3 regions of the Janthinobacterium sp. UMAB-60 genome follow, and region 2 is predicted to be linked to each of the others. Evidence: predicted binding sites of a transcription regulator. Region 2 holds the regulator's gene; each other region holds the start of a gene.

Region 1 (3,208 bases), on a different contig from region 2:
CGAGCGGCACCATGCTGGGCACGCCGCAGGGCTCGATGCACGGCGAATACTTCTGCGTGGCCGAGGATGGCCATCAGTTCGAAGCAGCGATTCCCGAGTTCGTGCTGTCGGTGCCGCGCACCCTGCATTAACGCAACGCCGGGGGCTTGCGCCCCCTTACTTCAGCTTTTCGGTGCTGTCCTGTTCTTCGCCGAGCTGCTTGCGCGCCGGTGGTGCGGGTTTTTTACCCGAATACATGGTCCACCAGACTATAAATGCCAGCAAGAAGAACGCTACCAGCGCCTCTATCATCAAGATCCACATACGTACCCCTATGTTATTTACCCGCAGCTTAGTATTTACCCGCCGTCTGTTGACACGCGGTAGTCTACCCGTTTCAGTCGGCGCCGTCGCGCTTGCTCTGTCCGCCTGTACCACGCCGCCGGCAGAGCCGGTCGCTGCGACTGGCAAGGCGCCAGCGATTGCGCCGACTGTCGTCAAGCCAGTGCCGGCCAAGCCGGCCGAAGCCAAGGATGCCAAGGACGCCATCGATGCGGCGACGGCCCCCACCTTGGTGCCCGCCAAGTTTGCCGCCTTGCCTGGCTGGGCCCGCGACGACATGCGCGCCGCCTGGCCCGCCTTCATGGCTTCGTGCGGCGTGCTGGTGAAACGTCCGGACTGGAAGGAATCGTGCACGATTGCGCGTCAGGTGAATGCGGACAGCGACAAGGCCATCCGCCTGTTCTTCGAGACCTTCTTTGTGCCCAATCAAGTCATCACCGCCGATGGCGCCAATACCGGCTTGGTGACGGGCTATTACGAGCCGTTGCTGCACGGGGCGCGCAAGCGCGGTGGTCCATACCAGACACCGTTGTACAAGGTGCCCGACGATCTCGTTTCGGTGGACTTGTCCGGCGTGTATCCGGAACTGAAGAACATGCGCTTGCGCGGCAAGCTGGTGGGCAAGAAAGTGATCCCATACGCGACCCGCGCCGACATCGAGCGCGCCACGGCCGTCACGGGCAAGGAATTGCTGTGGGTGGATGACGAAGTCGAGGCGTTCTTCCTGCAAGTGCAGGGTTCCGGGCGCGTGCAGCTGACCGATACGCAGGAAACCGTGCGCGTGGCGTACGCGGACCAGAACGGTCATCCGTACAAATCAATCGGCCGCTACCTGGTCGACAAAGGCGAGCTGACCTTGAGCCAGGCGTCCGCGCAGGGCATCAAGGCGTGGATCGCCGGCCACCCCACGCGCAAGGATGAATTGTTCAACGCCAATCCCAGCTATGTCTTCTTCAAGGAAGAGCGCCTGCCCGATCCGAAAGTGGGACCGAAGGGCGCATTGGGCGTGCCGTTGACGCCGCAGCGCTCGGTGGCCATCGATTCGCGCTTCCTGCCGCTGGGTGCGCCCGTGTTCCTGTCCACCACGCAAGCCAATAGTGAGATCCCTCTGCAGCGGCTGGTGATGGCGCAGGACACGGGCGGCGCCATTCGCGGGCCGATCCGGGTCGATTATTTCTTTGGCTTTGGCGCGGAAGCGGCCGAGAATGCGGGCCGCATGAAGCAGAGCGGCGCCGTGTGGGTGTTGTTGCCGAAGCAGGCGCCGGCGCGCTGAGTTTGTCGCGGCGCCGGGCGGAGATTGCGCTAGCGCAAGATTAGCGCAAGACCATCACTGGCAGCTGGGTATGCGCCAGCACTTTTTGCGTTTCGCTGCCCACGAACAGCTTGTTCAAGCCTTTGCGGCCATGCGAAGCCATCAGGATGATGTCGCAATGGTAGGTTTGCGCCGCATTGACGATTTCCTCATGCGGGCTGGGCGAGACGACGACCACGCCTTCGAAGGGCACGCCGACGGCGCGCGCCGCTTCGCCGATCTTGTCGACGGCGCGTTGCGATGCTTCCTGCATTTGTTGCTCGTACAAACCGGCGTCGAGCACGATGCCGCCATCGGCCATCGGCGAGAACGGGAAGGGTTGCACCACACTGATGCTAACCAGCTTGGCCTTGTTCAATTGAGCGAAGGCGAGGGCCGTCTCGGCCGCTTTGTCGGACAGCGGCGAGCCGTCGGTGGGAAATAAGATGGTGTTAAACATGACGTGCTCCTAGAGTGATGGAAGACAGCTTATGGATTTACCTCAATTAAAACCTTGATGTAAATCAAAACTCACAGGCTTTGGCATGAATAGTGTCGCCAAGGCAATCTTTCAGCAGTGTATGCCCGTTCATTGTTTCAGGTGCGCACGCTACGCAGCGGCGTGCCCCACACCATGGCGATCGTCAGTGCAATGCTGCCTGCCGCGATGCAAGCCAGGCCATTGCGCACGCCAAAGTGTTCCGCTACCCAGCCGGCGGCCAGCGCGCCCAGCGGCGCCGTCGCCACCGTCAGGAAACGCATGGTCGAGGTCATGCGGCCCAGCATGGGGTCGGGTGTGACCTTCTGGCGCAAGCCCAGGTAGGGAATGAAGAACAGCATCACGCCGCAATCAAAAAAGAACATCAGTACGGCATACGCCACGGCGCTGCCGGCCGCGCTGCCGAACAAGGCGGCGGGGATGGTGGGCGTCAGGGCAAAGCACACGGAGGTGGACGCCAGCCCGATCAGGATGGTGGGGCCGGCGCCATAGCGGCGTGTCAGCGGCTTGACGATGAAGGCGCTCAGCAGCACGCCGGCGCCACCGAGCATCTGCGTCATGCCCAGCACGCCAGGGCTCATGCCCAGGTCGCGCGTGGCGAACAGCACCGTCAAGGCCATGCTGGCGTAAAACAGGAAGTGCCAGATGCCGGCGCCCCAGGCCAGCGCGCGCAGCAGCGGCTCGCGCCAGACAAACAGCAAGCCGTCGGCGATGTCGCGCAAGGCGTGCTTGCTTGACGGCGCCGGGCGTGGGTCGCGTACGCTCATGGCGCGCAGATTGAAGACGGAAACCAGATAGCCGCAAGCCGTGCACAGGATGGCGACGGGTGCCGACAGGACTTGCACCAGCACGCCGGCCAGGCCGGGGCCGATCAGGCGCGAAGCCGATTCGGTGGCGGCAAATTTCGATTGCGCATCGATCAAGCCGTCGCGGCCCACGAGGAAGGTCAGAAACACCTGCTCAGCGCCGCCACCGACGACGAAGCCCGTGCCGATGATGAATCCCACTATATATAACCACGGCATCGACAGCACGCCGCACCAGTAGGCCACGGCCACGCTGGCCAGCGCCAGGCCCGACATGGTTTCGCTGAACAG
Region 2 (3,208 bases):
AGGTCGAGCGGCCACGGGGACTGGTACGCTACAGTACCGACCATGCGATGGAAAACAACTTCAATTCGAAGCAGATACGCCAGCGCGCCATGCGCCCGCGCGTCTTGATCTACACTTCCATCCTGGCCCTGATCATCATCGCCGTGTGTACCTCGCTGGCCCTGCGCACGCCCCTGAAAATGGACGTGATCCGCGACCGCGGTTCGATGGGACGCGAAGTGGAAGACGGCATGATCGAAAACGTCTACCGCCTGCAGATCATGAACACGTCCGAGCAAACCCAGCATTTCAAAATCAGCGCTTCCGGCTTGCCGGGCCTGACCTTGCTGACGCGCGAAGAGGTGACCTTGCAGCCGACGGAAACGCTGGGCTGGCCGATCCGCCTGCGCGTGCCGCACGGCGTGGGAGAAAAGGGGTCGAACAAGATTGCGATCGAATTGCACTCGCTGGACGACCCGTCGCTGCATGTGCGTGAAAGCGCGGTCTTCATCGTGCCGCGGTGATGTTGATTCGGGGTCGGACCCTCTGGGTCCGACCCCGGTATTTCGCCGTAGGGGTATCATCAATCATGCGTTAGGGTCACTTGATTTTCAACCCGGAAGCAAAAGCTGGGGTCAGACCCACAGGGTCCGCCCCCAAGGAGAACAAAATGTCCGACAGTCTGAAACTGCAACCTCCCGTTGCACCGTGGTACAAGCATCGCTGGCCCTGGCTGCTGATGATCGGTCCCGGCCTGTCCGTGGTCGTCGGCAGCTGCATGGCGTATATCGCGTTTACGCAGCCCGATGCGCTGGTGGTGGGTGATTATTACAAGCAGGGCAAGGCGATCAACCAGGACTTGCGGCGCGACACGATCGCCAGCGACCTGGCCATGGATACCAGCCTGTCCTATGATGTGGCGTCAGCGCGCCTCAGTGGTTCCGTGCACAGCTTCGGCAAGGCTTATCAGGGTCCGTTGCAGCTGCATCTGGCGCATGCGACACTGCCGGAAAAGGATATCAAGCTGCTGGTGCAGCCCGATGCGGCCGGCAATTTTTCCGTAGCGCTGCCGATGCTCGAACGCAGCCGCTGGCAAGTACTGGTGGAAAACGACAAACGCGAGTGGCGCCTGTCCGGCATCTGGACCTGGCCGCTGCAGCGCAGCATCGCGCTGCACGCCGATGAAGAGCTGTAAGCCTTATTTGCAGACGTCGGTACCGGCCGTAATGGCCTTCAGTTTGGCCGGCTGCAAGATCTCGATCTCGCGGTTGGAGACGCGCAGCCAGCCTTCCTTCTTGAATTTCGACAATAAACGGCTGACGCTCTCGATGGTCAGCCCCAGGTAATTGCCGATTTCCTCGCGCGACATGCGCAGCTGAAATTTGCTGGCCGAATAGCCGCGCGCTTCATAGCGCGAAGCCAGGTTGACGATAAAGGCGGCAAAACGCTGGGTCGCCTGCATATTGCCCAGCAACAGCATGACGCTTTGCTCGCGCGTGATTTCCTGGCTCATCATGCGATGGAAATGGCGCAGCAGGGTCGGCATATTGCCCAGCAATTGTTCCAGGCTGGAAAAAGGAATTTCACACACTTCGCTGTCTTCCAGCGCCACCGCATTACAGTGGTGGCGGTCGGCGCTGATGGCATCCATGCCCAGCAGTTCGCCAGCCATCTGAAAACCCGTCACCTGCTCTTCGCCGCCCGGATTGATCTGGTACGTCTTGAAGTGCCCCAGGCGGATCGCGTACAGGTTCTGGAACGAGTCGCCGATGCGGAACAGCGAGGCACCGCGCACGATCTTGCGGCGGCGGCCGATGATCTGGTCCAGCCGGTCCATGTCGCCCACATCGAGGCCCATTGGCAGGCACAATTGATGCATGCTGCAGGTCGAGCATCGCGCACGCAACGCTTCCACGGTCACTGTGGGCATGGTGGGAGTGAGTAGCGCTTCAGTCATGTCGGTACCTTTTAGAAAATGCAACAACAAGTTTACTGCATACAGGGTTGCCGTGTGCCAATTTCACCGCAGTTCCGCTGAATAAACGACGTTCTGACTTTGATTATATGGCAACATCGTCAAAAGCCCATGCGGGGAGGGCAATTTGCGCGGTGGCGCTTGCCAAGCTGGGGCATTGATAGGAAAATTCCTGACAGCATTATCTGCCGCCTGTGCCGCCCGGTACTGAAAAGGAAATCATGAAGCCACTCGGCATCAAAGCAAAAGTCGCGCTGGCCACCAGCCTGACCTCGATCGCCATGATCGCGCTGGTCACCATGATCCAGCTGCAGCACATGCGCGCCGACTTCACCCGAGTACTGCTGAGCCAGCAATCTGCCCTGATCACCCGCACCGCTGCCGAACTCGACGACAAGCTGGGCATGCTGCTGCAGATCGTCACGCTGACGGCCAGGCAGCAGCCGCCGGAACTGATCGGCCAGCCCGCCCAATTGCGCGAATACTATTCGCGCCGCGCGATGCTGGTGCTGTTCGACGACGTGCTGGTGCTCGATGCGCACGGCGCCGTCGTGGCCGACATGCCGCTGGTCACGGGCCGCATCGGCATCAACGTGGCCGAGCGCGAGTATTTCCAGACCGTCTTGCGCACGCGCCAGCCCATGATCACCGAGCCGATGCTGGGCAAATCGAGCGGCATGCCCATCGTGCAGATGGTCGCGCCCGTGCTCACGGCCGATGGCCAGGTGGCCGGCGTGGTGATCGGCGTGCTGCGCCTGTACAAGGACAACCTGCTGGGACGCCTGCGTTCGGAAAAGATCGGCAAGAGCGGCTATTACTTCATCCTCACGCGCGGCGCCGTGCCGCGTTACGTGCTGCACCCCGATACCGACCGCTTGCTGCAGCCACGCCAGCCGAACGCCAACCTGACGACGACCCAGCTGCTGAAGAACGATGGCGAAGGCACCATGGTCAGCACCAACAGCCGCGGCATCACGGCCGTCAACAGCTTCAAGCGCCTGAAATCGGTGAACTGGCTGCTGGCCGCCTCGCTGCCCCTCGACGACGCCTTCGAACCGTTCGATGGCGTGCTGTACCGGCTGGTACTGTGGAGCACCCTCGCCTCGCTGCTGGCCGCAGCCGTTCTGGGCTGGGTCACCGTGCGCCTGCTGTCGCCGCTGGTACGCCTGCGCGATACCCTGCGGGCGCTGCACACCAGCGGCAGCCGCTTCACCCCCGTGCCGGTGCAGCAGCGCGACGAAATCGGCGAACTGA
Region 3 (3,208 bases), on a different contig from region 2:
GCGTGGTGGCGTTCTTGCGCGCAGTGCCGTCGTCGGACGCTTTCGGTGCGCCATCGGCCGGCGCGGCGCCGGCGCCGGCCGGTGCCGGCACGGCCGCCGCTGGCGGACGGTTCGACAGGCTGCCGGGAACGCCGGCCACGGTACGGTTGCGCTCCTGCTCTTCGCGCATCGCTTCGCTGGTCACTTTCGGCGCTTCGCCGTATTTTTCCAGCGTTTCGTCCACACGGTCGTTGTTCACGGCGGCCGTCACGCTGAGCTTGAAGTTGTCTTCGCCGATCACGGGACCGAGCAGGCCTGTGACGTTGCGGCGGATGTCATCCTGGAAGCGCTTCGCGCCTTCATTGCCAGCGGCCGAGGCGTCGAAGCCGTCCGTCAGGTCGACGTGCGAGGACAGCAGGTTGCCGCCCTGGTCGACCAGGCTCACGCGCGTAGGCGCCAGGCTGGCGACGCTGCCGGCCACCATGTTGATGACGGCGGCGATCTGTTCCGGCGCCAGGGTGCGGCCCGGTTTCAGCGCCACCACCACGGAGGCCGACGATTTGTCGCCGTCGCTGGCGACAAACGAGGTCGACTTGGCAATCGACAGATGGACGCGCGCCGAAGCGATCGCGTCCATCGTCATGATGCTTTGCGCCAATTCGCCTTCCAGGCCGCGGCGGAAGCGCACGTCCTGCACGAATTGCGATACGCCCAGCGGGTCATTCTTGTCCATCAGCTCCAGCCCGGCCGGCAGCTGCGCCGTCACGCCCTTCGAGGCGAGCAGCATGCGCACCTTGCCCAGCATGGCATCGGGCACCAGCACCTGGCCGCTGTCCGGATGCAGGCGGTAGGGGATGTGCTCGGCGTCCAGGGTGGCCATCATGTCCGTCACGGCCACTTTTTCGCGCGCGCCAAACACCGGCTTGTAGTTGGCCTGGTCGCGCCAGGCATACATGGTCACCATGGCGGTGATGCCGATGGCCAGCACGACGATGGGAACCAGGTTTTTCAGCAGGGCGGGCGGGATGGCGGGCTGGGCACCAAGGCGCCAGCGCGCAAATGCGGACTTCATGGGGGTAATCACTTGGGGTAACTTTCGCTGGGAGGCTGGGCGTGGATCAGGGCGTGAAGATTACAGAGGCAGTTTGATGAGTTCGTCGACGGCGCCCATGACCTTGTTGCGCACCTGCATCAACATGGAGAAGGACAGGCTCGCTTCCTGGCTGGCCAGCATGGCGCCGACCATGTCGTCACTCTTGCCGCTGTCGACGTCGCTCATTTTCTGCGCCGCCATGCGGTCGTCGCCATTCACCTTGCCGATGGCGTCTTGCATGCTTTGCGCGAAGGAGAAGCCGGATTGTTCCGGCGTGCCGAACTGGGCGGCGGGCGCGATGCTGGCGCCAAGCGCGTGCGCGTCATTGCTCAGTGCTGCCAGATCGGCCTTGATCAGACCTGCGAGTTCGTTGCTCATCTTGCCCTCTACTTTCAATATGCGGTGACGTATCAATCAGAATTACTGGTGTTGCCAATCCGGCAGAAGTGCACGTGAATGCCATCCTGCCCGGCCCGATCCGCAAGGCCCATCAGTTTTATCAGTTGCCACACCATCCGCTCAAGCAGACTCAAACAAACTCAGCAAACCCACGCCGACATGATTTACATGGCCATGACAACTAGTAATTATCTGATAAAAGTTTCTTCTGGTGGCAATAAGAGGAACTGAACACTGCCATAAAAACCGGAATCAGGTAAGCGGAATGGCGCACTGCAAATCTATATTTTGTCGCTATAAGCTTACCTCGCGGCAACTATAAAGTAAAGAGAGGATTGGCTCAAGGAATATTGATACATGGCAATATTCGGCTTTTTCATGTATTGTTCAGCACCGTAGTCATCTAGCATGCGATACGATGCGCAATCGTTGGCTTGCGCACCTGTCGGCAAAGCCAAGATGATGCTGTATTTAATTTCGGGCGATCCGTATAATTTGTTCTGCCACCGCAATACCGACATGACTACTACATGACAATCATTACCAAGACAGATCAAACTGTGCGCCATCAAGTCCTCGATTCCTGTCTGCTTGGACGTCCTGTCCATTTGCTGCATGTATTCGGCGCTCAGCTGCGCGACGACCTGGCCGCGGCCCTGCGCCAGCCGATGAGCCGTCGCTACTGGGGTAATTTCCAGATCGACGCCGTGACGTTGTCGCGCGCGGAAAACGAGGACAGCGTGAATCGCTGGCTGAGTTTTTCCACGCCGGCCGGTCAGACGGGCTTTACGCTCGAACGGCAGATACTCTTGAGCGTGCTGAACTATCGCTACGGTAGTGCCGGCGCCAAGGGCGTGCTGCCCGATCCGGCGCAGGTGCGCGTGACGGCCACCGAGGAGCGCCTCGCTGTGGTGCTGGGACAACAGTTGGTGAACAGCTTGTTCGCCCGCATCCACAAGAACCTGCAAACCGTGGGCAAAAGCAGCGACATCGACACCAGTGCCGAGGTCGCCGTGCAGTCGGGCGTGCATCCGGCGCGCGGCAGCTGGATCGTCAGCGTGGCGCTCAGCGACGTCGCGGCGGGGCAGAGTGGCCATTTCTGGTTCTCGCTGGACAAGCGCCTGATGGCCGACGTGCTGCGCGGCCTGCTGCCCGAGCGCGCGCAAGCGAAGAAAGCCCTGCGCGGCAGCGTGCGCCCGCTCGCTTCGCGTTTGCAAGTGACCCTGGAAGGGCGGCTCGTCAGCAAGCAGGTGCAGTTGGGCGCCTTGTTCGACCTGCGCGTGGGCGACGTGATTCCCGTCAGCCTGAGCCGCACCGACGTCATGCTCGACGATTCCCGTTTATTTACAGCGGCTGTTTCCGAACACAAGGGCAAGCTCTGTTTAACCTCATTTGAAGATGTCGAATAATATGAATATCACCGATACCAACCAGAGCGAAACCCTGCTGGAAGACCTGGGCGATGACATGATCATCGATCAGGGCGACATGTCCGACGTGGCCAGCACCCGCGCGCGGCGCGACATTCCGCAGATGATGCGCAAGATTCCCGTCACCCTGACCCTGGAAGTGGGCTCGGCCCGCATTTCGCTGGAAGAACTGATGGCCATCGGCCCGGAAAGCGTGATCGAACTCGACATGCTGGCCGGCGAACCGCTGGTGATCAAGGTCAACGGCACGCCGATCGGCCGTGCCGAAGTGGTGGTGGCCGGCGAGAACTATGGCCTGAAAGTCATC

Evidence for each region. The regulator FNR, encoded in region 2, switches genes on or off when oxygen is low (the NO sensors DNR and NnrR bind a similar motif). The targets are predictions, from matches to a motif close to TTGATNNNNATCAA.
Region 1: K0F86_RS24300 (universal stress protein) is a predicted target of FNR. The motif match lies at 2,127-2,140, and genes of this name have one in related genera.
Region 3: K0F86_RS17115 (FliM/FliN family flagellar motor switch protein) is a predicted target of FNR. The motif match lies at 1,822-1,835, and genes of this name have one in related genera.

The regions. Positions count from the first base shown of each region.
Region 1 covers NZ_LT607500.1:72,283-75,490, forward strand. Annotated here, with positions in the region: gene apaG (Co2+/Mg2+ efflux protein ApaG) at 1-131, shown strand, start outside; gene K0F86_RS24290 (hypothetical protein) at 157-303, opposite strand; gene K0F86_RS24295 (murein transglycosylase A) at 353-1,594, shown strand; gene K0F86_RS24300 (universal stress protein) at 1,635-2,072, opposite strand; gene K0F86_RS24305 (MFS transporter) at 2,210-3,208, opposite strand, start outside.
Region 2 covers NZ_LT607485.1:357,941-361,148, reverse strand. Annotated here, with positions in the region: gene ccoG (cytochrome c oxidase accessory protein CcoG) at 1-503, shown strand, start outside; gene K0F86_RS09600 (FixH family protein) at 650-1,174, shown strand; gene fnr (fumarate/nitrate reduction transcriptional regulator Fnr) at 1,178-1,936, opposite strand; gene K0F86_RS09590 (response regulator) at 2,176-3,208, shown strand, end outside.
Region 3 covers NZ_LT607491.1:178,118-181,325, reverse strand. Annotated here, with positions in the region: gene fliF (flagellar basal-body MS-ring/collar protein FliF) at 1-1,051, opposite strand, end outside; gene K0F86_RS17120 (flagellar hook-basal body complex protein FliE) at 1,112-1,450, opposite strand; gene K0F86_RS17115 (FliM/FliN family flagellar motor switch protein) at 2,002-2,880, shown strand; gene K0F86_RS17110 (FliM/FliN family flagellar motor switch protein) at 2,882-3,208, shown strand, end outside.